DNA from 3 places in the Hahella sp. NBU794 genome. Region 2 is predicted to be linked to each of the others. Evidence: predicted binding sites of a transcription regulator. Region 2 holds the regulator's gene; each other region holds the start of a gene.
What was found. Region 2 encodes sigma-54, which starts transcription at its own class of promoters, with help from an activator protein. Its sites were predicted from a motif close to TGGCACNNNNNTTGCTNT; they were not measured.

Region 1: a site for sigma-54 is predicted at 6,977-6,994, ahead of ACQYWX_RS29955 (PEP-CTERM sorting domain-containing protein). Genes of this name have one in related genera too.
Region 3: a site for sigma-54 is predicted at 2,171-2,188, ahead of ACQYWX_RS09470 (PEP-CTERM sorting domain-containing protein). Genes of this name have one in related genera too.

Annotation. Positions count from the first base shown of each region.
Region 1 is NZ_CP192738.1:6,788,894-6,798,513, forward strand. It holds gene ACQYWX_RS29940 (PEP-CTERM sorting domain-containing protein) at 1-1,312, opposite strand, end outside; gene ACQYWX_RS29945 (PEP-CTERM sorting domain-containing protein) at 1,715-3,283, opposite strand; gene ACQYWX_RS29950 (PEP-CTERM sorting domain-containing protein) at 3,604-5,208, opposite strand; gene ACQYWX_RS29955 (PEP-CTERM sorting domain-containing protein) at 5,482-6,975, opposite strand; gene ACQYWX_RS29960 (PEP-CTERM sorting domain-containing protein) at 7,379-8,944, opposite strand; gene ACQYWX_RS29965 (DUF1653 domain-containing protein) at 9,176-9,418, shown strand; gene ACQYWX_RS29970 (sulfite exporter TauE/SafE family protein) at 9,398-9,620, opposite strand, start outside.
Region 2 is NZ_CP192738.1:1,426,112-1,435,731, reverse strand. It holds gene ACQYWX_RS06435 (KpsF/GutQ family sugar-phosphate isomerase) at 52-1,029, shown strand; gene ACQYWX_RS06430 (KdsC family phosphatase) at 1,029-1,565, shown strand; gene lptC (LPS export ABC transporter periplasmic protein LptC) at 1,570-2,148, shown strand; gene lptA (lipopolysaccharide transport periplasmic protein LptA) at 2,132-2,656, shown strand; gene lptB (LPS export ABC transporter ATP-binding protein) at 2,653-3,378, shown strand; gene ACQYWX_RS06410 (RNA polymerase factor sigma-54) at 3,501-4,997, shown strand; gene hpf (ribosome hibernation-promoting factor, HPF/YfiA family) at 5,113-5,421, shown strand; gene ptsN (PTS IIA-like nitrogen regulatory protein PtsN) at 5,428-5,892, shown strand; gene rapZ (RNase adapter RapZ) at 5,919-6,779, shown strand; gene ACQYWX_RS06390 (HPr family phosphocarrier protein) at 6,874-7,143, shown strand; gene mgtE (magnesium transporter) at 7,381-8,742, shown strand; gene yjgA (ribosome biogenesis factor YjgA) at 8,832-9,368, shown strand; gene ACQYWX_RS06375 (carbon-nitrogen hydrolase family protein) at 9,379-9,620, opposite strand, start outside.
Region 3 is NZ_CP192738.1:2,108,955-2,118,574, forward strand. It holds gene ACQYWX_RS09460 (AlkA N-terminal domain-containing protein) at 1-37, opposite strand, end outside; gene ACQYWX_RS09465 (TIGR02647 family protein) at 197-433, shown strand; gene ACQYWX_RS09470 (PEP-CTERM sorting domain-containing protein) at 500-2,119, opposite strand; gene ACQYWX_RS09475 (methyltransferase) at 2,288-3,532, opposite strand; gene ACQYWX_RS09480 (uracil-xanthine permease family protein) at 3,736-5,001, shown strand; gene ACQYWX_RS09485 (hypothetical protein) at 5,107-5,490, opposite strand; gene ACQYWX_RS09490 (FecR domain-containing protein) at 5,520-8,909, opposite strand; gene ACQYWX_RS09495 (CHASE2 domain-containing protein) at 9,243-9,620, opposite strand, start outside.

The DNA.
Region 1 (9,620 bases), 1.6 Mb from region 2:
AGTCGCCAATTGAGCCCCAATCCCCCAACGTCAACTGCAAGGTGGCGCTCTCCTCCTGCCAATAGTCGCCTTTGATGGTCAGAGTTCCACCGTTTTCTCCCGTAGCGACAACGCCGCCGTCATTGTTCCATACAATTGTAGAGTATTCTCCAGGAACGTCTCCCGCTCTGATCACTCCAGAGCCTTGGACCTTGCCGCCTTCCGTTTGCATAATATTCACGTCGACATCGCTGTCTTCCATCACCAGTGCGCCACCAGATCTGACAATTAACTCTCTGCTTGAGAGACTTGCTCCGTTTTTAACCGTTGTCGTTCCATCAATGAAGAAATAACTTCCTTCATCAAACTTAGAACCTGCTTCGATGGTCAAACTCTTACCAATTTTGATATAGCTACCCGTCATGGTTGCGCCATTTTGAATGATCAGGTCTCCACCAAAATAAGCTGTATCCCAAATGTCCATTGAAGAGTTCTTTCCATCTATCACTACTTTTCCATAGTAGCCGCCAAGTTCCGCAGAGACCCTGGCGCCGTTAGTTATACTAATAGTCCCTTCTTCCGTCAGATTCATATACTGTGCGCTCAGGCTTGAGTTATTCCCATCCATAAGCACTTTTCCATTAAGTTCCGCCTCCTCTGCAGACAACCAAGAACCACCATTAACTTCGATCACGCCTTCTCTTAAATACAGATCTTCATTCAGCCCCATGAAGGCCTCGTCGTTAAGCGCTAACCTGCCGTCCACATGAGTAGAGTATCCGGAAATATGCGTCTTATTTTTCAGCTCCAGCGACCCTTCGCCTCCTCCGCTATCCGTGTCTGAAAAGCCGACATAATATTTCATCCCTAAAAAAGCGCTTCTTCCTGTTTCCATTCCATCAAGAACAAGGCTGCCTTTAGAACCGCTCTCACTTCCTACCAGTATTCTTATCTCTTCGTCAGTGTCGTCTCTATCCCGATTGAGTACACCATTCTTCAGTGTTAAATGTCCGCCTGAATGGCTGTTTACAGAAATACCATCTTGCATTTCCAGGTTATGACCATCGAGGTCAATAACAACCTCATCGCTCTTCACTGAAACGCCCTGAACATTTACGTCCTCAGACAGTGACGCGGTATAAGCGCTGTCTGCACCCGTATTGAACGAAGCTGAGTCCGATGCGCTGGGAGCCGTCCCTCCCACCCAATTTGCATCATTATTAAAATCACCGCCGCCTGTATTGTTCCAGTCAATGACCGTTGCCTGCGCAACGGACGCGCAGCTTACAAACACTAATGAAGTTAAAATTCCCAGACCTTGAGTTGTCTTCACTGTTACACCCCTTGTGTATTAGTTCATTTATATGGCGCAGACTCGTTAGCAAGGTGCGGACCAGAATATTTTCATATTTAAAATCAACAATATATAACTTATAAAATCTTCAACAAGACAAACATGTAAAATATTTTGACCATATAAATCAATAACTTACAAGAACACTTAACTATTAAGAATACTTGTACTATCAATATATATGTGACAGCAAATCTCATTTTTATAAAGATGACTTACCATATACAAGAAAAGACAATTAGGTGATAATTTGTTTTATAAATAAACAAATAAAGTTCAGATACGTATAGATTAAGGCCGATTAAAAGAAGGGAACGTAAAAACCCGCACTTTGCAATTTAACAAAGTACGGGCCAAACATATCAATAGACAGAACTGGGCTTACGCCGCTTTACGAAAACGTCTCGCGCCAGCGAATCCCGCCAGGCCAATGGTCATCAATACGATGGTGTAAGGCTCTGGCACGCCTTTGACGACCTTCAGGCTAAACGTCTCCATGCCCGCCACCATGTCGCTTCCCCAGTCCCAACCTAAGCCAGGAGACAGTTTCGGCAACACAAAATCGCTGAACATACCGTTGATGTTTTCCGCTTTGATCAGCGTGAATACGTCATTCAGCTTGGGTTTAAACGTATCCCAAAGATCAATTTTCAGAATGCCGTCCAGATCAGCGTCTCCGTTGATATTCAGCTTGTAGTCGCCAATCGCATCCCAATCGCCCAAGGCCAACTCCAGCGTGCTGCCATGCTCCTGCGTATAGTTTCCATCAATATTCAAAGAAGAACCGTTTGCTCCCGTCGCGACGGTTCCTTCATATGTATTTTGGACATTACCGGTAATGTCGCCATTCCCTTGTATTTTACCGCCTTCGGTCATCACTCTTTGCGCGGCGACCTTACCTTCATCCAACAGCAATACGCCTCCTGGTATTGCTGAGATAGCATCTGCGGATTTAAGAAGGCCTCCATTAGTGACAGTCGCGTTTCCTCCTATATCCATAAGATATGTCCAGTTTTCATACTCTGTACCCACCCCATCAATAATCAGATTACCGCCGACTGCAGTGTCAGCGCCACTTCCTGTCGCTCCGTTTTGAAAAGTCAGGACTCCTCCAATTCCAGCGATTTCAGAGAAATTTAAGCTAGAACCTTCGCCACTCACCAACACTTCGCCATCCAGAGAGCCATATGACATGTGAAACTGCGAGCCCTCTGAAACATCGAGTGAAGCGCCACTTTCCAGGAAAAAGTCATTCGCCAAGGAAAAGGTTGAGCCGCCGGTGATTGATACATCACTGTGCGATCCAACAAAGGCAGATTGCCCCAAAACATCCGAACCATTCTTAATCTGCAAAGCGCCCTTTCCAACTGTCCAACGAGAATGGCCAATGTGAAACAGCATCCTTCCCGCCATCCCATAACCGCCGAAATCCACATTGTCGATAACAAACGTTCCTTCTGTGTCAACCTGACTGCCAACTGAGATAGAGACTAATCCACCTTCATAACCTTGTTCTTTATTAAAAGCTCCATCTCGCATTACGAGCTTCCCGGCTTTAGCTCCGCCTACCGTTATACCTCTAGCTGTATCCAGGTTATGCCCACTCAAATTAATCACGACGTCGTCATTTATTACTGACACATCATTAACACTGGCGTCCTGCGATAAGGATGCGCTATACGAACCGGCAACATCCGTATTGAATGATGCTGTATCTGCAGCGCCTGGCGCCGAGCCTCCCGCCCAGTTTGCTCCATTGTTAAAATCACCGCCGCTTACATTGCTCCAGTCAATCACCGCCGCCTGGGAGACGGAAGCACAGCTTACAAATACTAATGAAGTTAAAATTCCTAGACCTTGAGTAGTCTTCATTGTTACACCCCTTGTGTAATAGTTCGTTTTTAGGCGGAGCCGTTTTAGCAAGGTATGAGCCAAAAATATTTTCTGCATTAAATTCAGTTACTTAAAATTATTTCCATAAAATTCGTCACGTTTCGTGTAAAATATTTTGACCATATAAATCAACAACTTACAAGAACGCTTTCTTGTTCAGAAAACTTGTATTTTGCATCCATGTACAGCGCTCACACTGAGGCCATGAAACGTTGAGGTTATAAATTGTAAGGTCAGAAACGACGATTAATATCGACAGGAGTTAGCAGGCGAGGTGCGCAGTAAATGGTCACAGAATGTCAGGAGTAGGAAGGTAAGTCCCGTACTTTGCGATATCACAAAGTACGGGCGGAATATCTCAATAAGCAGGACTGGGCTTACGCCGCTTTACGAAAACGTCTCGCGCCAGCGAATCCCGCCAGGCCAATGGTCATCAATACGATGGTGTAAGGCTCTGGCACGCCTTTGACGACCTTCAGGCTAAACGTCTCCATGCCCGCCACCATGTCGCTTCCCCAGTCCCAACCTAAGCCAGGAGACAGTTTCGGCAACACAAAATCGCTGAACATACCGTTGATGTTTTCCGCTTTGATCAGCGTGAACACATCATTCAGCTGGGGTTTAAACGTATCCCAAAGATCAATCTTCAGAATGCCGTCCAGATCAGCCTCACCGGTGATATTCAGCTTGTAGTCGCCAATCGCATCCCAATCGCCCAGGGTCAGCTCCAACGTGCCGCCATGCTCCTGCGTATAGTTTCCATCAATATTCAAAGAAGAACCGTTTGCTCCCGTCGCGACGGTTCCTTTATCCGTGTTCTTAACTTTACCAGTAATATCTCCAGCGCCCTGAATACGGCCAGCGAATTCAGTCATTAAAGACGAGGCTTCAATTTGAGCGTTGTCTAAATTCATAACGCCAGTAACCGTAATCAGATCACTGGACACAAGGCTCCCGCTATTACTGACGACAACATTACCGCCCAAATCCATAGAACCTATAGCCCTAATTTCAGTTCCAGCGCCATCTACAGTAAAGCGCCCTCCCGTAGAGATACGGCCGCCCGAACCCGTAGCGCCATTTTGAAAGGTGGTCTCTCCATTAAAATCTCCGAACTCGCCTACACTGAGATCTGAGCCTCTTCCATCCACCAGCGTTTTTCCGGATATATAAGCGCCGGAAGACCCTAGCCCAGCACCGCCTGTAATCTCCAGAACGCCATCAAGGTCCAACTCGCCAGCCAGGCCCATACTAGAGCCTTCCGAAAGGATCAATTTGCCCCCGATATAAGCAGACTGCCCGGTGACGCCAGACTTATTCTTCAGCTCTAACACCCCTTCTCTGGTCCCACCCGATGCAGGAGGATAACCCACGTAAAGCTGCATCCTTGAGCCCATTCCTCTCCCGCCGAAATCAACGCCATCCAACACAAGTCTGCTTTCGGAGGCTGAGGCGCTATCTACCATGATTTCCACCAGGTCTCCGAATTCATCACCGTTCTGATTAAAGGAGCCATTCCTCAGCGTTAACGTAGCGCCTTTGTCGCCGCTGACAGATATTCCTGTCATCGTTTCCAAATTCCGGCCATTCAAATCGATCACGACGTCGTCATTTTTTACTGACACATTATCGACATCAGTATCCTGCGATAAGGATGCAGTATACGAACCGGCAACATCCGTATTGAATGATGCTGTATCTGCAGTGCTCGGCGCTGAGCCTCCCGCCCAGTTTGCTCCATTGTTAAAATCACCGCCGCTGACATTGCTCCAGTCAATCACCGCCGCCTGGGAGGCGGAAGCACAGCTTACAAATACTAATGAAGTTAAAATTCCTAGACCTTGAGTAGTCTTCATTGTTACACCCCTTGTGTAATAGTTCGTTTTTAGGCGGAGCCGTTTTAGCAAGGTATGAGCCAAAAATATTTTATGTATTAAATTCAGGCACTTAAAATTATTTCCATAAAATTCGTCACGTTTCATGTAAAATATTTTGACTATATAAATCAACAACTTACAAGAATACTTCCTTATTCAGAAAACTTGTATTTTGCCCCCATGCACAGCGGCTCACACTGAGGCCATGAAACGTTGAGGTTATGAACTGTAAGGTCAGAAACGACAATTAATATCGACAGGAGTTAGCGGGCGAGGTGTGCAGCAAATGATAACAGACTGTCAGGAGCAGGAAGGTAAGTCCCGTACTTTGCGGTATCACAAAGTACGGGCGGAATATCTCAATAAACAGGAATGGGCTTACGCCGCTTTACGAAAACGTCTCGCGCCAGCGAATCCAGCCAGACCGATGGTCATCAACACAATGGTGTAGGGCTCAGGTACGCTTTTCACAACTTTCAGACTGAAAGTCTCCAAGCCTGCAACCATCACGCTACCCCAATCCCAGGCTAAACCAGAAGCCAGACTCGGCAATACGAAGTCACTGAACATCCCATTGATGTTTTCCGCTTTGATCAGCGTGAATACGTCATTCAGCTCAGGCTTGAAGGTGTCCCAAAGATCGATCTTTAGAATGCCCTCCAGATTCGCGTCGCCAGAAATATTCAGCTTATAGTCGCCAATCGCATCCCAACCACCCAGAGTCAACGCCAGGGTGCTTGAGCTGTCTTGCGAAAAGTTACCAGTAATAGTTAACGCGTCGCCATTCTCGCCCGTCGCCACCGTTCCACGGTTAGTATTGCTTACGTTGCCCTTTATTTCTCCGGAGCCTTCAATCTTGCCGCCTTCTGTTAATACTGCTTCTGCGCTTACTTTCCCGTCATTCAAGGACAGCACGCCACTGGGAAGCGCAGAAATAGCGTAATCTGAACTCAAACTTGCTCCGTGGCTAACAGTAAGCCTGCCATTGACATCCACATTCCCCATGGCGGAGAAGTCAGAGCCTGCGCCGTCAATGGTCATGCGGTTGCCTACAGCTATATTTCCCCCGCTACCGGTTGCGCCGTTCTGATAAGTGATGTCCCCATCCATGTGACCATATTCGCCGACATTGAGGCTGGAGTGTTCTCCATCTACCAGAACTTTTCCCGCCAGACTTGCGCCAGATGAGCTAACGCCGGTGCCTTCAGAAATTTTCAGATATCCACCGCTCTCCATGATCAACTCGTTCGCCAAGCTTAAACCGGAGCCGCCCGAGATTAGTACTTTACCTTTATCTCCGATAAAGGCAGTTTGCCCCAGAGCCTGAGAGCCATTCTTGAGCTCCAGCGTCCCCTCTCCGCCACCAAATCCAGACTGAGACTGGCCAATGTAATATTGCATCCTGCCGTAGATTTCAGGATTACCAAATTCAACGCCATCAAGCACCAAATCGCCTTTTGAGCCAGCTTCGCTGCCTACAAGCACCTTGATCAAATCGCCACTATCGTCAGCTTTCTGATTATACTTGCCGCCACGCAGGGTCAGGCGTCCGCCCTCTGCCCCGCCAACTGAGATTCCAGAGGTGGTTTCCAGATTGTGGCCATTAAGCTCTATAGTAACGTTATCGTTATTCACAGATAGGCTCTGGGCGTCGGCGTCCTCTGTAAATGTAGTGGTATAGGAGCTAGAAGCGCTTGAATCAAACAATGCTTCGTCAGTATTTCCTGGCGCGACCCCACCAGACCAGTTAGCGCCATCGCTATAGTTTCCGCCGCCTACATTGTTCCAGTTAATTACCGCCGCTTGGGATAGAGAAGCGCAGGTAACAAACACTAATGAAGAAAAAATACGCAGACCTTGAGTAGTCTTCACTATTACACCCCTTGTGCCACAGTTTATTTACATAACGAGCCTCTAATTGGCAAGTAGGGGACCAGATATGAAATTAGTTATTAAAATCATAAAGTTATATTGTTAAAATTAGTTAACTCATTGATTTTATGTAAAAATAGCTGACTCAATAAAATCAATGAGTTACAAGAAAACTACCCCAATAACCTTGGCCCCAAAAAAGTCTTATTTCTAAAGAAATAGGTCTAAGGAGCCTCTGAGAAACAACTTCGATATCTGTTTCAAATTAGGTGCATGCAAGCGACCGCCCGTGAATATGAGCTATTCACCAGAGGAATAAAAAGCGCGGTAAACGAATGGGAAAACTCTCCCCCAGCCTTTAACCAGGGGACAATTTCCAGTTCAGGAAGGAGCTGTTTAAGAGTTATTTGCGAAAGCGTCTGACGCCAGCCATTCCAGCCAGACTTAACGTCATCAACACCAATACGTATGGCTCAGGAACAGGCTTGCCTGATGCGTTGGAAACGATTCTTAAGCCAAAGGAGTTCACACCGGAGTAGGAGCGGCGATATCCCCAATCCCAATGCATGCCGAACCCTAAATCGGGCAGCACAAAATCACTGAACATACCGTTTATTTTGTCAGCATTGATCAGAGTGAAGAAATCATGGATGCTTGGTTTAAACTCATCCCACAAATTGATTTGAAGTACCCCATCCAAGTTCGCCACGCCGTCTATATTCAGCTCGTAGCCGCCAAGCGTACTCCAGTCTCCCAAGGTAATTTCCAGCTTGCTTGACTCATCTTGAGTATAATCGCCTTCCACTCGCATAGAGCCGCCAAACTCGCCCGTCGAGACAACGCCACCGCGAGTATTATTAAGGCTGCCCTTAATCTCACCAGACCCACTTAGTTCGCCTCCGTTCAGGTCAAGTGAGGCAGTAGTGATTTTACCTTCTCCCAAGGTGATGCGACTTTCACGGGATAAGTTCAAATTGTCAGCGATCAATTCACCGTGATTTCTAACCTCCAGTTTGCCGACATCGCTTACCCCCTCAGAGGTGAATGAACTCCCAGCGCCATCAATAGTCACATCCCCCAGACTAACGCCCCATCCCTGACCCTTGCCGCCGTTTTGAAATTTCGCCGTACCCAGAGAGCCATTAGGACCCATTTCAAAGGAGGAGCCTTCTCCGTCCACGAGGACTTTTGTATTTGCAACAGATGCGCCCGTCGCAGTCACTCTTGACCCTTCTTTGATGGTGATTCGACCGCCGTTTCCATATAACTCATTCGCCAACGACAGACTTGAGCCGCCAGACAAAGACAGTTCGCCATTCTTGCCAATCATTGCAGACTGACCCACAGCGGATGTGCCATTTTCCAGCCTGAGCGCGCCAGCGCCACTAGTTCCTATCTCATACTGTAAGGAGCCTTGATTCGTAAAGTTGTCGCCAAAGCTGACGTTGTCAAAGACTAACGAGCTATCTGATATATTGTCGTTGCCTACTGCGATTATTTTAGGAGGTCCGCTATCTCCCACCGTCTCATTGAACTTACCATTTTTGATTGTGAGCTGGCTTTTTACGGTGACGCCTCGTTCAGCATCCAGATTGTTTCCATCCAGATCTACTGTGGCCCGCCCCACATCGGCCGACAATTCACCAACGCTCGCATTATCAGAGAGCTCAGCATGGCTGCCGTCCGTTGTAAACTGCGCCGTATCTGTGACGCCGGGCGTCACGCCGCCAGACCAATTTGCGGCATTGTTAAAGTCGCTCCCCTCAGCCCCATTCCACTCGATTAAGGCCGCTTGCGAGGTTGAAGCGCACGCCACAAGTACAATGGAAGAAAATAGTAAGGAATTATTAGAAGTCTTCACTTTTACACCCCCTGTGTGAAAGTTCATAAAAAAAATAGCTCTCGAAAATGAGCCGTTAGCAAACTTGTGTTTGCCTTTATAAATCACAAAATTAATAAAAAGCAACATCCATAATCAAAAAAACCATGTAAAATCAAATGGCTTATAACTTATGCATGAATACTTGCCGGTTTTGTAAATTCTACAAATTGTCCTCCTTTTTAAATACAACATTAAATCTCATAACAATAGTTTCATGACGTATTAACTATTAAATGCATAATACTTGCCCCCTTTTCAAAATCATCAAGGCGACACACTATGATGATTCCAGTTATATCGACTAAATAGAGGCTATCCATGCACTTACCCAAAGGCATCTACCAGCATTACAAAGGACCCCGCTATCAGTTATTGGAGGTGGCGCGGCATTCGGAGACGGAGGAGTGGTTTGTGGTGTATCGCGCGTTGTACGGCGACTATGGCGTGTGGGTGCGGCCGTTAGCGATGTTTAATGAAACCATCGAGAAAGACGGGGTCAAAGTAAAACGTTTCGCCTATGTGGGCCCGGTGGACGCTGACTCAGAGCGCCCGCAGCAGTAGCCATAATCCCGCTACGCCGGTCATAATCAGGGCGATGCGGTTAAACCATTGTTGTGGAATCCAGACCAGAAAACGGCGTCCGGCGTAGGCGCCGAGCAACACCAGCGGAACTGTCGCCAGATAGCTCAGCAGGTAATAATCCTTGAGCACGCCCAGATAGGCGTAGACCGGAACCTTGGTCAGATTGACCGTTAAAAAGAAC
Region 2 (9,620 bases):
TACCGCGACGAAATATCCGCCACTGTCAACGCCATTAGGAACGCCAGATTAATGAGCCATCACGACCACGAATACATAAAGGCCGCAAGACGCACTATAGAAATGGAGATTCAGGCAGTCCAGGCGCTAAGCAGCCGGATTGACGATGCGTTTGTTAAGGCTTGCGACCTGATGCTGAACTGTAAAGGACGCGTGGTGGTTACCGGGATGGGTAAGTCAGGCCATATAGGTAACAAAATTGCCGCCACCCTCGCGTCCACAGGTACACCGTCGTTTTTTCTACACCCCGGTGAAGCCAGCCACGGCGACCTCGGCATGGTCACCCCCGATGACGTTGTATTAGCGATATCCAACTCAGGCAACACGGCAGAAATTGTCACCATACTCCCCCTTTTGAAAAGAATGGGAGTTCCATTAATCAGCATGACCGGCAAACCGGACTCTACTCTTTCTGAAATCGCAGAGGCGAATATCGACGCCAGCGTTGCCACAGAGGCCTGTCCTCTTGGACTCGCACCCACCTCCAGCACCACAGTTTGCCTGGTGTTGGGTGATGCCTTGGCGATAGCGCTGCTAGAAGCGCGCGGTTTTACAGCGGAGGACTTTGCATTCTCTCACCCTGGCGGCGCTCTGGGCCGCAGACTATTACTGAGAATTTCCGACATCATGCATTCTGGCGACGCCATCCCGGTAGTTAAAAGTGGAGCATCCTTGAGTGAGTCGCTCCTGCAAATGTCACAGAAAGGCCTGGGCATGACTTGTATCGTCGACGCAGACGACAAGCTTCTCGGCGTGTTTACTGACGGCGATTTGCGCCGCACTCTAGATAAAAACATCGATATTCGGAGCTGCACCATTGATACGGTTATGACGGCAAACTGCAAGACTGTCACCAAAGACATGCTTGCCGCAGAAGCCCTGGGCTTGATGCAGGAGAAAAAGATCAACGCCCTGCCTGTCGTTAATGCTGACAATAAAGTGATTGGGGCCTTCAATACACAAGACATGCTACGCGCAGGAGTCATTTAATGTCGCCGTCTTTGACCGAGCAACAGACCCAAGCCTTACAACAGATTAAACTCTTAGCGCTGGATGTAGACGGCGTTCTGACAGACGGAACGCTTTATTTCGGCGAATCTGGCGAGCAGTTCAAACCCTTCTCCATACTTGACGGACTCGGCGTCAAGCTGTTGCAAAAAGCTGGAGTAACCGTCGCCATTATCACCGGCCGCAAGTCCGCCATGGTCGCAAAGAGAGCCGGCGACCTGGGCATTTTAGAGTTACTACAAGGCCGCGAAGACAAACTTGTCGGGCTCAATGAGATTCGAGAAAAGCTTGGTTTAGAGCTGAATGAATGCGCCTATGTCGGCGACGACCTTCCTGATCTGGCGGCCATTCGCAGTTGCGGATTTGGCGTTACTGTGCCTAACAGTCACTGGTTTGTTCGCCAGCACGCCACCTACTGCACCTCAGCCCAGGGCGGCAAAGGCGCGGTCAGAGAGGTGTGCGATATGATTCTGGCGGCGAAAGGCCTGCTCCACACCTCCTTGGAAGCCTACCTGTAACTTCATGACAGAACTCTTCAGACAATACAGCAAATGGCTCTACGCGGCTTTGGCGGCGTTTCTGGTTATTTATCTGGTCGCTTATCAGGACGAAGCAAGCGTCCCGTTCTTCGAGGAAGAACCGCTCCTGAAAGACGAACCTGACGCATTTGTCATCAACGCGGTTTACACCACCTACAACAAAGAGGGCGCACTCACCAGCCGCCTGCAAAGCCAACTGGCGAAGCACTATCCCGATACAGACACCGGCGTACTGACGCGCCCCAATCTGGAGATCTTCCAGCAAGGGGAGAAAAGCTGGCATGTGGAGTCTCAGGAAGGCGAACTGCTGATCAAGCAGGACACCCTGAAACTGCGTGGAGACGTGGAAGTAAATGGAGCCTCCAACGACGGCGCGCCGATTCTCATGCAAACGCAAGCGCTCGACTACAACAACAAGTCACGCTTTATCAGCACCGATCAACCCGTTAAGATAACTTCAAATATCAATCAGTTAACCGCTGTCGGAATGGAGGCGGACATTGATAAAAAGCTTATTGTATTACTTTCTCAGGTAACCGGCGTTTATGCACAACCCAAGTAAACTATTCACCGCGGCGCTGTTATTGGGCCTTATTTTCGCCCCGCTTAGCCATGCATTGGACCTTCTTAACGGCAGTGACGAACCGGTGCGCATCAAAGCGGGACGCTGGGAGAGAGACGGCCAGAAAGGCATCGACACCTATATCGGCAATGTCGTTATTACCCAGGGCAAATCCAGCATCGAGGCGGACAAAGTCATTTTATACACCGACGACAATGGCATCAGCCGCTTCCAGGCGACCGGCAAACCCGCTCATTTAGTGCAGTTTGACCAAGAAAAACAAACTGAAACTCACGCTTACGCAGAAAACATGGACTATGACCGCAGCCAGAGTAAAGTCGTTATGCGTAACCATGCACGCATTCTTCAGGACAACAGCTCAGTGGAAGGCGAAGAAATTATTTATTTCACAGACAAGCGTTTAGTCACGGCAAAGGGAGCCTCATCGGGCAATCAAACCGAGCAGGTTGAAATTATCTATCATCCGCCCAAATCTAATAAACAATGAGCACTCTCACCGCCAGAAACCTGGCCAAAGCCTACAAAAAACGCCCCGTAGTAAAAGATGTGTCCGTTGAAATTCGCAGCGGCGAAATCGTGGGCCTCCTCGGCCCTAACGGCGCCGGGAAGACTACCTGCTTCTACATGGTGGTAGGACTCATCCCCAGCGACAAAGGCAGCGTATTTATTGACGAAACGGAAATTACCGGTTTGCCTATGCACGGGAGAGCGCGCAAGGGCATTGGCTATCTGCCGCAGGAAGCTTCGGTCTTCAGAAAGCTGTCCGTAGAGGACAACATCTACGCCATCCTTGAGACCAGAGCGGATCTGAGCCGCAAGGAACGTAAGCTTAAGATGGAAGAGCTGCTGCAGGAGTTTCACATCACCCATATTCGCAAAAGCCTTGGCATGAGTCTCTCGGGGGGCGAGCGTCGACGCGTGGAAATCGCTCGTGCGCTGGCTACGGAGCCAAAGTTTGTCTTATTGGATGAACCTTTCGCCGGGGTGGATCCTATTTCCGTCAATGATATCAAGCAGATTATTGAGCATCTCAAAAAGCGCGGCATCGGCGTTTTAATTACAGACCATAATGTGCGCGAGACCTTGGATATTTGTGAACGCGCCTATATTGTCAGTGAAGGATTTATTATCGCAAGCGGCGCCCCAAGTGATATCCTTGCCAACCCAAAGGTTAGAGAGGTCTATCTGGGTGACCAGTTCAAACTTTAGTTTAACCGGCGGCCTCCATCCAAGATGGACCCCAAGGCTCAAGAGCTTAGGATTAAAGCACCTAATAACTATGAAAAACTCACAAGATCTGTGCCTGAATCGGTGGTAAGCATCAGATGGTTATGAAAACTTCATTGCAGTTAAAGCTGGGTCAACAGCTGACCATGACCCCGCAACTGCAACAAGCAATAAAACTTTTGCAGCTTTCAACACTGGATTTACAGCAGGAGATTCAACAAGCGCTTGAGTCCAACCCCATGCTGGAAGTGTCTGAAGAAGACGAATCTCCCAACCACGTTCAGAACGATACGATCAGCGACATGCTCGCTAACAACTCCAGCAAGGAGCGAACGCAAGAGTCGGGCATGGATGAAGGAGGATTCGCTGAAGAGGACAACTGGTCCGATTCCATTCCGAACGACCTCCCCGTCGATACCGCCTGGGATGATGTCTTCCAGAGCGGATCAAGCAGCTACAGCGGCGGCGAAGATGACGAATACGACTTCGAATCCCGCAATAGCAAAGGCGAAACCCTGCAAGACCACCTTCTCTGGCAACTAAACCTTACCCCCATGTCCGACATTGACCGCATGATCGCTGTTGCGATAATTGATGCAGTCAATACTGACGGCTATCTCTCCCTCACTCCAGACGAAATTCATGGCGGACTGCAAACTGAGGGGGAAGAAGAAATTGAGCTGGACGAAGTACGCGCCGTTTTAAAACGCGTACAGCAATTCGATCCTCCTGGAGTCGCCACCTGCAACTTACAGGATTGCCTGCTAAGCCAGCTGAATCAGTTGCCTAAAGACACCCCCTGGCTCGGTCAGGCCAAGCTGGTGGTCAGCCACTATATCAATCTGCTTGGCAACCGCGACTACGCCCAGTTGATGCGCCGCAGCCGCCTGAAAGAAGACGATCTGCGGGAAGTTCTCAAACTGATTCAAAGTCTGAACCCAAGGCCGGGCGAAGGCATTCAGGAAAGCAATACCGAATACGTGGTTCCTGACGTTATCGTCAAAAAAGCCAACGGCCGCTGGCTGGTGGAGCTGAACCCTGAAATCGCTCCCAAGATCCGCATCAACCCTGGCTATGCAGGTTTGGTGAGACGCGCGGACAACAGCTCAGACAACACTTATTTACGCGACCAGTTACAGGAAGCACGCTGGTTTATCAAAAGCTTGCAAAGCCGTAATGAAACTCTGTTGAAAGTCGCTTCACAAATCGTCGAACATCAGCAAGGATTCCTTGAGTACGGCGAAGAGGCGATGAAGCCACTGGTGCTGCACGATATTGCGGAGGCGGTGGAGATGCATGAGTCGACGATTTCCCGAGTGACCACCCAGAAATACATGCACACTCCTCGCGGCGTATTTGAGCTGAAGTACTTTTTCTCCAGCCATGTCAGCACAGACACGGGTGGCGAGTGTTCTTCGACCGCTATTAGAGCTATTATCAAGAAGTTAGTCGCGGCGGAATCACCGAAGAAACCATTGAGCGACAGCAAAATTGCTGCGCTGCTTGGCGACCAGGGCATCAACGTCGCCCGTCGCACGATCGCAAATTACCGGGAGGCGCTTTCCATTCCGCCTTCCAATGAACGTAAGCGGTTAATTTAAAAGGAGGAATGCAGGCATAAGACTTAAATCAAATAGTCACAAATTGGATGTGCTAGTATTTTTCATGGAAGTGCAAAATTCATAATGCACCGTATATTGGCATTAGGAGCAAAGTATGCAAATGAACATCACCGGACATCAAGTCGAGTTAACTGAAGCACTGAAAGACTACGTTAACAACAAGTTCGACAAGCTCGAACGACACTTCGACAGTATCAGTAATGTCCAAGTTACGCTCTCCATTCAAAAACAGCGTCAGATTGCGGAAGCAACCATGCACATAAGCGGCGCTGACCTGCATGCCAATGCTGAACACGAAGATATGTACGCGTCAATTGACGCACTGGTGGACAAATTAGACCGCCAGATCCTCAAACACAAAGAGAAGCACGTTGATCGGATGCACGGCGCATCCGCCAGATAACAGAACATGGCCCAAACCACACTAACTATTGAGTCAATTATCTCGCCCGCCCTCACACGCTGTGGGGTGTCGGGCTCGAGTAAGAAGCGCGTTCTCGAATATATCGCCAATCTGATTGCGCAACATTTTCCGTTTTTGGACGAGAACGCCATTTTTACCAACCTGATATGCCGTGAAAGACTCGGCAGCACTGGTATCGGCCAGGGTATCGCAATACCTCATTGCCGCCTGGAAAACTGCGACCGCATCATAGGGGCCTTGCTTACACTCAAGGACAAAATCCCTTTTGACGCCATAGACAACGAACCCGTGGACCTGCTGTTCGTTCTGATCGTGCCTCAAGAGGCCACCAGCGAACACTTGGACCTACTGAGCCAGCTGGCCCAGAAATTCAATGACCGTCGCTTCTGCGAACACCTGCGCGACTGTGACAACGACGAAACCCTGTTCAGGAGGGTGCTGGAGAAATAATCCAGCTTCGATGGAAAGAGGAAGACATGAAGCTGATTATCGTAAGTGGTCGTTCAGGCTCCGGAAAAAGTACGGCGCTCCATGTCCTGGAGGATATGGGCTATTACTGCATCGATAACCTGCCTATCGGTCTCCTCTCGCCTCTCACCCAAGAGGTGCTGGACCAGGGGAAAACCCAGAATCAGCAACTCGCCGTCAGCATAGACGCCCGCAATCTTTATAGGGACCTGTCGGATTTCCCGTCGATCTACGCCACTCTGCAGGCGCACAATATCGATGTGGAAATCATCTATCTTGACGCCAATGACGCCACCTTGATCAAACGTTTTCATGCAACGCGTCGCAAGCACCCGCTCAGCAGTAAAAGCACATCACTAAAAGAAGCCATCGCCAAAGAGAAACAGCTGCTGGAGCCGATCGCCACCCTGGCGAACCTCTATATAGACACCAGCGATCTCTCCATTTACCAGTTACGGGATCAGGTTAAGATCAGGGTTATCGGGCATAAAACCCAGGAACTGGCCCTGCTCTTCCAGTCTTTCGGCTTCAAGCATGGCGTGCCGTCGGATTCCGACATGGTATTTGACGTGCGCTGCCTTCCTAATCCTTACTGGGACACCGCGCTGCGCGGCTACAAAGGCACGGATCAGGAAATCATTGAATTCCTAAAGCAGCATCCGGAACCGGAACAGATGCTGCAGCACATCATCAGCTTTCTTGAAACCTGGATTCCGCACTTCCAGAACAGCAACCGCACCTATATGACGATCAGCATCGGCTGTACTGGCGGACAGCACCGCTCCGTCTATATCTGCGAGTGCCTGGGAGAGCATTTCAAGAAAAAATATGATAATGTCCAAGTGCGCCACAAAGAGCTGGCGCAATAAGGTTTTAACAATAAGAAGCCACTGTCGCTTAACAATTAAACCGGCCTGAATCCAACATTCAGGAAACTTCAATCTTTTATACTCATCGCGCCCCATGATCCAGGAACAAGTCACTATTATTAATAAGCTTGGCCTGCACGCCCGAGCGGCGGCCAAATTCGTGTCCACCAGCGGCCGATTCGCCAGTAAGATCAGAGTAGCCAAAGAAGGCCAGGAAGTTGACGGAAAAAGTATAATGGCGGTCATGATGCTCGCCGCCAGCAAAGGAACGCTTCTTACACTGAAAATAGAAGGTCCGGATGAAGAGGAAGCTTTTCACGCCATCAAAGCTCTGATCGAGGACTATTTCGGAGAGGGAGAGTAGCCCTATCGCTTTCGGGGCGCTTCGCCCCATCCCTTCCAGGCATGCCAAACAATACAAACCGCTTGAATAAAGTAAGACAATTCCCTGATTTTCCTTAGACTAATTTTCGTCTTAACTTACACTTTATAGTGGGCTCGCTTATACTGGCGCCACAACGGCGCAGAGCCCGTCTCTGTATTTAATCCGGCAAATTCCTCGCTGCCCGTTGCGGGCCGCCCTAAACGCGGATGTATGTCTATGCCTCAAGCGACCGAAAAAAGCACTGCCAAGGTCCGTATGCGCTCCATTGCGGAAGCGCTGGAAAGCGGTTCTTTGCAGCAGGTCGCGCGCATCCTGAACGGCGGCCTCTCCCCCAGCGACATCGCCCACTTGCTGGAATCGTCTCCGCCCAATGAACGGAAGTTACTCTGGCAGTTAGTCGATGACGAACTGGATGGCGAAGTCCTTCAGTACCTGAGCGATGAAATCCGTTCCGACTTCCTGAGTGAGATGAATGCTCAGGATGTTATCGAGATCGCCGAAGACTTCGAAGTCGACGACCTCGCCGACTTGTTACAGCAGTTGCCGGAAGCCGTCATCCAGGAAGTCCTGGAGACCATGGACGCTCAGGATCGACAACGCCTGGAAGAAGTCCTGGCCTACCCTGAGGACTCCGCCGGCGGCCTGATGAACACGGACATGATCACCGTGCGTCCGGACATTACTGTTGATGTTGTGCTTCGCTATCTGCGCAGCCACAAAAGCCTGCCTAACATGACCGACAGCTTGCTGGTTGTGAACCGAAAAGATGATTTTATCGGCGTACTCCCCGTCACCACTCTGCTGGTGTCCAGCCTCAGCTCCACCGTACGCGAAATCATGCGCACGGACGTGGAGCCAATTCCTGCGACAGTTCCCGATAAAGAAGTCGCCACGCTGTTCGAACGCCACGACTTGGTGTCAGCCCCTGTTGTCAATGACAAAGGTAAACTCGTAGGTCGTATCACTATCGATGACGTGGTTGACGTTATCCGCGAAAACGCCGACCACGAAATCTTGAGCATGGCGGGTCTGGACGAAGAAGAAGATATGTTCGCCCCCATCATGAAGACGGCTAAAAGTCGCGCTGTCTGGCTGGGGATAAACCTGATCACCGCGTTTCTCGCCTCTGCGGTCATTGGTATTTTTGAAGCAACCATTGCAAAAGTAGTCGCCTTGGCCGTGTTGATGCCCATTGTCGCAAGCATGGGCGGCATTGCAGGCAGTCAGGCGCTCACACTGGTAATTAGAGGGATGGCTACGGGCAAGGTCAGCTCAAGCAACATTCGCTGGCTGATGAACCGTGAGTTTCTGGTGGGAGCCTTCAACGGCTTACTCTGGGCTTTCGTGGTGGCGACCGCCGCTATGGTCTGGTTCAACGACGTCACCATTGGCGTTCTGATCGCCTCAGCGATGCTAATCAATCTGACCGTAGCAGCCATCGCCGGCACCGCTTTACCTCTGATACTAAAAACCCTGAAAATAGACCCCGCTCTGGCCGGAGGCGTCATCCTGACAACTGTTACGGATGTAGTGGGGTTCATGTCATTTCTGGGACTCGCCACAATCGCCTACGCCTGACTAGGCGCAAGGCGAATGCCTGTCTATTCTTATCTTACTTGAGCGCTGTGTTACCATTTTAGTTTCCGAGAGTTGATTCGAGCATTTCAATGAACCATTCACATCACGACGACGATTTCGAAGACGATTATTACGACGAAGAGGATCTGCCTCCCAGTAAATCCAGCCGCAAACGGGCGATGGAAGCGCTGCAGCAGCTAGGGAAGAGACTGACGGAACTTAAAGCAGACCAACTCAGCCAGCTTTCACTGACTGACCGCCTGCTGGATGCGATCCACACCTATAACAAAATCGGCAGCCATGAAGCCAAACGCCGCCAGCTGCAATTTATCGGCAAGTTGATGCGGGATGTGGACGAGGAGGAGCTTCGCTCATTTCTCGACAAGTTCGACCAGGGCTCCGTACAACAAGCTGCAGAGCATCATCGCCTGGAGCGCTGGCGGGAGTCCCTGATTTCAGAAGGGGATCAAGCGGTGACTGAATTTATGAATCAGTATCCGAACACCGAGGCGCAACACCTGCGTCAGCTGATCCGCGCAGCGCAAAAAGACATTACGGAAAACAAGAATCGCGGCGCCGCCAAAAAGCTGTATCGCTACTTGAAAGAAGTGGTCGACGACGCCTGATTGCAGATCGCTACTTGAGTCTGCGATGAGCGAGTACGGGCATTCTGGCCCGTACCTCCTGCAGCTCGGCCTTATTCAGTGTGGAGAGAATAACTCCCTCTCCTTCTTCCAGCCCCGCCATAACTTTGCCCCAGGGATCGATAACCATGGAATACCCGTAGGTGCGTCGGGACTCCGAATGAATTCCCCCCTGATTCGCGGCGGCTATAAACACCTGATTTTCTATCGCCCGGGCCCTCAATAGGGTTTCCC
Region 3 (9,620 bases), 680 kb from region 2:
AACAGGTGTCGTGGTCGAGGTTGGCGTTTGTCTTCATAGAGGCTATGCTAATCCTCAACACGAAGCCTGTCTCGCCATTTTCGGAACTGTTGTTTTTTCATTCCCGACAGACCGTTTTTCACTTCAGGCAGTTCGTTGTATTATCCGGAAAACCGGTCCCCGCAATTGCGCTGAATGATAATAACCAGGAGCTTATATGGCCTACACGCCCGAGCTGATTGATGAAATCGAGATCCTCGCTAAATACAATCTCACCACGACCCAGGAAGGGTTGAAAGTGCACCAGACTGCAGGGCAGAAAATGGTGACGGCGGCGAAAAGGCTGCATGCGAAAGGGCTGATCACCCAGGCGGACGGCGGCTACCTTACCAGCCTCGGCCACGACGCGGCGGAACACGCCCAGGCCCTGCTGACTATATTGAAGCCGGTTTGATGTGGCTGTATTAACGTGAAACAGATAAAGAAAAAGCGCCCCTCGGGGCGCTTTTTTGATGGAAAATCAGGCAGGCTTCCTTCTTCTCAGAAGAATCAAACTCGCTGACAAACCAAAAAGCGCGAGTGTACCTGGCTCTGGGACTGGTACTTGGTTCGCAACCACTTTTAGAACCAGGGTTTCATAGTCGGCGCCGGCTATGATTTCCCAAGCCCAACCCATTCCTCCACTCAAACCAGGGAAGGAAAAGTCACTAAACTCACCGACGATAGATGTCGCGCTGAGCAGGTTGAATGCATCCCCTAACTTTGGCTTGAAGGCGTCTTCAAGTTGAACTGTGACAAAGCCATCCAAAGCCGCTGTTCCGTCGATTGCTAGCGCAGCAGTGTCGTCGCTGAGCATCCAGTCGCCGATGGTAATGGACAGAACGCTGGCGCTGTCTTGCGTATAGTTGCCATTCAGCGCCAGTGAGCCGCCTTTGGACTCAATACGACCGCCTTCTTTGTTTTTCAGCTCTCCGACCATTTGGCCGTGACCGGAAATGGTTCCGTTGTTGTCAATAAATTGGGCCCCAAAGCTTCCATTTGAAAGGTTCACTTTCATATGACCAGATACCCAGCCTGAAGAGTATCCAGTAGTGCTTAGGTCACCAAAAACGCCGCCGTTAGTAACGTTAACTTCGCCGGAGAATTCGATAGGTGAATAGGGGTCGTACAAACCAATGCTGTTAAACTCAAGCTGTGAACCGGCCCCGTCAATATTAATCGTACCGCCACCGGCTAACATGCCCGCTTGGGCATAGGCGCCATCTCGATAGGTCAGTTCACCGCCAGCGCTAAGGTAACCGCCATGATAAATACGTGTGTCTGGGCCTTCCGCGGTAAATTTACCGCCAATAAAGGAGTCTGACAGGCCGGCGTAAGCTCCATTGGTAAAGAGGGCGACGCCATCATCTTGGTAGAATGCAGAAGAAAGACTTAAAGATGAGTTGTCAACGACCAGACTGGCTTCGCCACGTTGCTGTAAATAAAGTCCCTCAATTCCAGAATGGTCTTTCATGACGATTGAGCTGGATTTCCCCTCCATTTCCACCGCCAGATTAACCCACGATAGTTGGCTATGATTCATAACCATTTCGGAAGAGCCGCCAGCTGAACTCTTAATTGAGGTTAACGGAGGGTTATGGCCGCTCGGATTGTCTTGAAAAAGGATTTGTCCGTTATTGAACGTCAAACTTGTGTTTTCCCCACCTGTTCCGCCAATGGTGAGGTTTTTTTCGATTGCAAAGCTATTCTCTATCGTCAATTGGTCGTTGCGGACTTCTACACTTTCGATGGTGGTAGCGTCGCTATCATTAAACGTGACTGTATAGGGACTGGCTCCGCCTGTATTGAAAACTGCTGTATCGCCAGACTTTGGAGTTACTCCGCCTTGCCAGTTAGAGGCGTCGGAAAAGGCTCCATTTACAGGCCCTTTCCATTCGATGACTCCAGCGTTGGACAATGATGGAATGCTCAGGAGCAAAAACGGCAGGACTGAATATGTCCGTATGGGTTTCATTGAAACACCTCCAATGTGGCAGGTTATTCTTAGTAGTGGATTTGGTTTTAAATAATGCGCTTTAAAGCGCTTTTCCTGATTAAAACCCGGCAGTAATCGAATGGCGGAAGTATCTCTCCATGACACTGTGCGGATCTGTCCTCAGCAAAGTAACGTACTGAATTAGGACTAGAATATAATGCAAAATATATTCCATGATTGTGTGTTGTTTTGCATTTCATGGAAATAACATTTGTATGGATTGGCGTGGATGGCGATATGTGTAAAGTATTCAATACAAAATGCCGTTCTTTACTACAACAGTTGTCCTTTTATCAGAATATTTCTCGGCGTTATCTCGCGACTACAAAACTCCCGCATTGTCACTTCATAGCCCCGTTCTTGCAGAAATAGCGCGCGATCCAGCGCCAGCCAGATTTCCAGTGGGCGGCGAAACAGATGTCTCACCAGTTCTACTCTGCGTACTTCGCGATAACGTGAACGGCCGGCTGCCGCGAACTGGGCGTAGTCGATGTCCTTGGGCAGGGTGAGTTGTTTTTCCTGCGCAGCCCATGCGCAAAAGGTGGTAAAGTCGCCATTCAGCATTGCTTTGGGAAGCGATGGCGTAGGGAGGTATTCGTCTTTATTGCGTAACTGACGTTGTAGTACGTCGAATCCCAGACGCCATTGGCTTTCTTTCTCTCGCTGCGCGCGCTCTTTCGCTGAGGCAGTGACGGTTTCCTGCACCGCCAGGGATACGTCTTTCAGGGACAAGGTTAGACTGGCCCGACGGGCGGTCTCGGAGAGAGGTTGATATTGCTCGCCAAGACAGAGTTTGTGATAGCAGCATGGGGCAATGGCGACGCCATCCGCCGCACTGTCCACACCGGCGCGCAACAGGTTGACGTGTAACTGCCCACAGGCGTGCAGGCCCAGGCGCCACCCGCCGCGATAGGCTTCTTTGCTGGAATCGAACGGCTGTAGCAGGTCCTGTCGAACATAGTGGATCGGCAATTGTTGTTTATCCGCCAATGCTTGTCCGCTTTCACATAATTGCGCGTCCAATTCAAAGCAGCACATTGTTACCTCGTTGGCGCCGGCGATGGCGCGAGCGAGGTGACCTTTGCCTGAACACCAGTCGTGGACTTGTCCGCTCAGTGGCGGAAGGGCGGCGGCGAAGGCGGTAACTTGGCGCCACTTCCGTCCGGGCGCATGCAAGGCGTCAAAAGGTGAAAACGTCAAAGGGCGACTTGAAGCGGCGGCTAACTCACTGGCCCGTGACAACTCCGACAGCCAGGGCAGCAATGGTTGCGCGATTTCCTGAAACCGGGCTGGCTCGGCGGAGCAGACATCGACTTCTGCATCAGACAGGCAGCTGATCGCGTTATAGAGTTCCGGATGCAACTGGCGCCAACTCGGATGAGTTGTTTCAAAGGGGCGTGGTTTCCAAAAATAGTCATGCTCGGCGAGCAGGGCGTCGAGGGACTGGAAGCGTTGAAGTAGATCCAGATCGCCCCGCTCAGAAGCGGCGTCAGGATGTAGCGGAACAGCGGCTGACATTTAGTTTAATAATTGATCAGATGAAAGGTGCGCAGATTTTATAGCGAATTTGGGGTTTGGCAAGCGAAATGTGAATGCCTGATAACGGGAAAGTCCTTGTTGGAGAGGCGTTTCGCCGTGACCTTGCGCGCGCCTTTCGTTATATTGCACGGGTTTTGCTTAAGCCAAAAAACACACTCGCTTTTTCAGGTAGGAAAATATCCATGATGAGTACGACCGATCCGCTTTGGAAACAGGCGCTGGCTGGCGCGCAAATGCTATTTGTGGCATTCGGCGCACTGGTGTTGATGCCTCTCATTACCGGACTTGATCCCAATGTCGCATTATTCACCGCTGGCGTCGGCACCTTGCTGTTTCACCTGATTACCGGCGGGCAGGTTCCTATTTTTCTGGCCTCCTCATTTGCTTTTATCGCGCCGATTATGGCGGCGAAATCCACTTTCGGATTGCCCGCCACCATGGGAGGGCTGATCGCCGCCGGCTTGACCTACATGATTTTGAGCGCAGCGGTGAAGTTCAGAGGAACCGGCTTTCTGGATCGGTTATTGCCGCCAGTGGTGGTAGGGCCGGTGATTATGTCTATTGGTTTGGGGTTGGCGCCGGTGGCCGCCAATATGGCGATGGGCAAAAGCGGCAATGGCGCTCTGCAGCTGGTCCCCTATGAAACGGCGTTGATGATTTCTCTGCCCGCACTGGCGTTGACATTGATAGTGGCGGTCATGGGCAAGGGACTACTGCGTTTGTTGCCGATATTATGCGGCGTGGCGTTTGGATATGCGTTGTCGTTGGCTTTTGGTGTGGTGGACATGACGGCGGTAGTCAACGCCAACTGGTTCGGATTGCCCGCTTTTGTGGCGCCGGAGTTCAGTTGGGGGGCGATCCTGTTCATGATCCCCGTGGCCTTGGCGCCTGCCGTGGAGCATATCGGCGACATTCTGGCGATCAGCTCGGTCACTGGTAAAAACTACCTGCAAAAGCCGGGCTTGCATCGCACCCTGCTTGGCGATGGCGTGGCCACTTCTGTCGCGGCGGCGTTTGGCGGGCCACCCAACACGACCTACTCCGAGGTGACGGGCGCTGTCATGCTGACCAAAAACTACAATCCTAAAATTATGATCTGGGCGGCGGTTATCGCTGTCGCGCTGGCGTTTATCGGCAAATTCGGCGCGGCGTTGCAGACGATTCCGGTCCCGGTGATGGGCGGCATATTGTGTTTGCTGTTCGGTTCTATCGCTGCGGTGGGAATGAATTCACTGATTCGCCATCAGGTGGATTTGAGTGAAGCCCGTAACCTGGTGATCGTCGGCGTCACGCTGGTGTTCGGGATTGGCGGCATGGTGATCGGAGATAAAGATCTGGGGCTGAAAGGCATTTCACTTTGCGCCTTCGTCGCCATTATTCTGAATTTGTTGCTGCCGATGCCCGCTGGGCGCAAGGAGCATATTGAGCGTGTAGAGGATATGATCTGACTTTGTCTATATCGACAGGACCTGCGTATGTCAGGTCCTGTCCCCCATTGATTACCGACGCGCAGGCGCTTCTATGCGCCCGCCAAATCTCTTGCCAGACTAAAGTTAATGGGTGTGAGGAATGGGTACATGATAGATATCGCCACCCACTTCCAGCACATAATATTCCGGCGAGCCTCTGTAACGCATAATCATCATGGACTCGGCTGACTCAATATAGTGAGCTTCCACTTTAAGGGGCAGTTTTGCGTTAGGACGCATTTCCTCGCCTTTTTCGTTCAGTACGACCATTCTGCCGTCATTGGTCATCGTAATTCTGAATGATGCGTATTTGCCGACATTCTTGGGATCATGTCTTTCCCCGGTATTCGGATGGTTGGGGAAGTTGGGATCTCCGTCGCTGGGCTTGGTTCCGGGAGTATGAGCGCAGGCGCTGAGGGAAAGGGAAGATCCCAGCGCGAGGGTGTAAAGTAAGTTCATCAATCTCATTGTCGTCTCCTTGTTTTTTCATTTTTTATTTAGAAAGACAGCTGTATGCGGCTGTATAGAAATCTTTTCGGGTAATACCCCGGATAATCCAACTCACTGTTCAGAATTTCTTTGTTTTTATCGAAGAGGTTATCGACGCCAAACTGCAACTCTCCGAAACGGCGCGGCAGTTTGTAATCGAGGCGAACATTGAAGGTCCAAAGATTGGCGTCAAAGTCTCTTTGGTCACCTGAGGCGAACGACGCTTTTACTTTCTGGTCGGTGTATATGCTCTCCATTCGCATAGAGAAGTGTCTGGGGAGATAGAGTGTGACGCCTAATGGAAGACTATGTGTTTTCACTCGGTAAATAGATCCTGTGCCAAACTGCTTGTCTTCTAAATCCTGGTCTTCATATTCGTAGGCGATATCTACCGTCGCGGACGGAGAGAGGACGCCAAAGTAGTAGAGTTTGTAATTTTCAAATTCATGATGCGGCCTTTCAGGTTCTGCCTGCAGAAGTTTGGGATGGATATCCACGGTGCGCCGCATCGCTTCCAAGCCGGCGCCGAAGCGGCCGCCCAGCTTATAATCCGTTGCTGCAGCGTAGGTCTTTACATCTGAACCGTTGGGGTCGTCATACAACTGATTGAAACCGAGAATTTGCGCCGGTTCGATGGTGCGGTCAGCGGCAATATCGCGTTTGAGGGATCTAAATGTCGCTAATCGGAAAGTAAGTTGTTCAGTTGGCGTGAATTCAACGCCGATCTTGGGGGACCATTGTTTAACTTCGTCAGTGGCGCTGTCGCTAATATCGATATCCGGTAACGGGAATGGAAAATCAAAGAAAGTGTTGCGCGCTACTTCAAGCCGCAAGTTATCGTAGGCGGCGCCAATTAATAGAAATACTGATTCTGTGGGCTGGATTCCAAAATAGGTATATAGATTTCGGTGGGTGATGTCGTCGTCGCTATTGATATATCCAGTAGGATTCTGGATGTTCGTTTTCGTTTCAATCGAAGCCCTGCCAGCGCCGATTTGAGCATAGAAGTTTGAGGCGGTATGGATATATTGCACCTCATAAGTACGCGGCTTGCGGTCTGAAAAGGTATCTGCCGCAGCCAGCGCTTGCTCTTCCTCAAACTTCTGGCGAATAGCGGAAAACAGCCAGCTATTGTGATTGTCCAGGCGGCTGGCTAAGCCAAATCTGTAGGTTTTCGTGTCGACACTCCGGTCCTCGGGCTCTGCGTCTGGCTCAATGGATTGCAGCTTAAATAAATGATCATCTTTCTCAGCCTTCCGCGCTTCCAACTGAATGCTGATGGAAGGATGAATCTGCCACTGCAAAAGCCCATTGTAGATATCCTGTTCCTGATCCAGTCCGTTACGAAAGCCATCGCTTTCATAGTGATACTGGCCGAAGCTGGCGCTCACCGGGCCCTGTAAACCGGAGACGACGATGTCTTCTCCCCAGGTGTCGTCGCTGCCGACGAAGCCATTGGTCAGGCCGTAAACTCCATCTTGTAGAAACAAGGGATGGTATTCGTTGACGCCGCTGCGTGAGGGCCCAAGTCCTTCCACGATAGGCAGTCCAGTCTCGTAGAGTTGCGGTTGCAGCGGATAAGCAGTGATAGGTTGCCAGAGCTGCGCCTGCATGAGTTCGGAAACCCGGGCGGCCTGATGATTGGGTTGCGACAGGTAGCGATCTGCGAGCAAACGATGGCCATCGGCGCTGGTCGGATCTTGCCTGAGCGCTTCCCATCCTTCCAAAAGCACCGCCTGATCGAAGCCTGCTTCACCGTATGCGCGAGCCAACGCTGCGCTACGGGCGGCGGAGTCGCTTTGCAGCAGCCCGTCTGAACGGTAGACGGCGCGATTGCGGTTCAGTTGTTTGGATCGCTCCAATTCTTCTATGGCGCCAACGGGGTCATTGCCGAAGAGTTTGTTGACGCCGTCGTAGAAATACGGCGTCGGGTCCTGCGGATCGCGCTCTTTCGCCAGTAGCCACTGCTCGCTGGCGTCGTCGCTGCGTTTTTCTTCGAAATAGGCGCGCCCCAGGTAGCTGCGTAAGACAGCGTTGTTGGGGGACAGACTGACAGCGACTTCGAGGTCGTTGCGTCCGCTCTCCAGATCGCCGCCGCGCAATTTGCTCAGCCCCAGACCCAGCCATGCGTCAGGAACGCCAGGGTCTGCTTTGATCGCGCTTTGGAAATGAGCGTCAGCATCAGCCAGTTTGTGTTCAAACAACGCGATAAATCCCGCGGCGATTTGCGCTTGAGGATGCGTGGGAGCGATTTCCGTTGCGCGTCCGGCGGCATATTTGGCGTCGCTATATGCGCCGGAAGTAAGCTCAAGCTCAGCCAGACGGGTCCATGTGATGACGCTCTGAGGGGCGGCCACCGTCGCTCTTTCCGCGGCGGCAATGGCTTCCGGCAGATTTAAGTTGGCCTGCCAGGCGTAAGAGAGGGCGAGCTGTGCGGACGGGCTGTCAGCGCGCAGGGCGATGGCGTCCTGCGCCAGTTGCAACGCCTGTTGAGACTGACTGTTGACCGCAGCGAGCACGGCTTGCATGGCGAGGGCGAGATGCCCCTGGCGCGGATCATTTTGCAGGGGCTCCAGGAGGTTGCCTGCTTCCTGCTGTTGACCGGACGTTAACAGTATCGCCGCCTGCGCAAGCCTTAAGGACGGTTCGTTGCCTGAATCGGCGCGTAACGCCTGTAACGCTGCATCCGGGCGATTGCGATCAATCATCTCCTGGACTTGAGACAGTGTGGCGGCGCCAGCGCTGTCGCTCATGGCGGCCAGCTCCTTCAGCACTGTGCCTGGAGGGTAATAAATCGCCCAGGCAACCGTGTCCTGCGTATTCACCTTTAAACTGCGCAGGTGCGCGCCTGTATCGCTGCGCGCCTGTTCGCCCTGAGTCAGTCGCAGGCGTGCCGTGTCAGTGAAAGCCAGCACTTTGCCTTCGATCACGGTGACGGAGCCGCCTTGCGTCGCTTCTACGACAAACTCAGTGCCTTCCACCATGGCGTTCACGTAGGGGGTGTCGACTTCAAAGCGGTTGACGATTCGGCTGAGAAAATGCGCGACGCCTTGCTTGAGCTGCACCCAGAAACTTTGTTTCTCGACGTTGTCGGGAAAGCGCATGATGGCGCTCTGGTTCAGGCGCATGTAGGTGTTGTTGCGCAGATAGATGGAGGCGCGACTGTTTTGCCCTGTGCGCAGGGTATCGCCGGGGCAGAGATATTGATCGGGCGTCAGCGAGGTCCAGGCTTGTTGGGGGAGTGACTTTTCCAGCGTTCCCTGTACGGCGATGACTTTGCCCATCCAGTCCGCGCAGGGAGGGGCGGCGACGGAGGTTCCTGACAGCGTCAGGCTAAGGGAAAACAATGCTCCGCATGAAACACGATACGGCAACTGGCCACGCAGCAATAGGCCCACGGCGAACTCCTTAACGGGTACCGCATTTATTATTGATGTTCAGGCTGACAACTGCGTGAGGACAACACGCCGGATTTAAGAAACAGCTTCCGGCAAGCTCAATATCCGCCCAGATATATGACTATGTTTTTATATGGATGCGGCTCCAATGTTTGGAAGTTATCCCTAAGGATTAAATCCGGATACAGAGGAGATCATCCGTCTTTTGGCTTATTCAACACTTATGAAAGTGTCGCATAGTCATGTAATTATTCTGAGAGGATTGTAGCAGTAAATCCAGGCATTAGTGCCGGTAATTCAGTGGAAAAATTCCAATAAACTCATATAAATGGACTAGGCCTTGCTGAGTTGGGAAACAAATTCCGGTGGGCCTTTATATGTTGACTGTGAAGATATTGCATCACATTGGCGCAGATAAAATTTGCATACGGAATCGGCGCTATTTTCGTGCAGACGCGCAAAAATAACTCGCGCTTGCGCGATGTCTCCGAGGTCCAGGCAACGCAACGCTTGCCGAAACGCGAGTTCATTATCATGACTCCAGTTGTCCTGCATCAGGCTGAACAGGGCGACGGGATGCAGTTTGCCCTGTAGTAGAAATCGTCCCAGGGCGCGAAGTGAATGGGTATCCGCGCAGGCTTCGCTGATCAGCGTGTCCGTTCCCAGTAATTTATTGGCGTTTTCAATGCGCGACGTTGTGTTGACGATGTC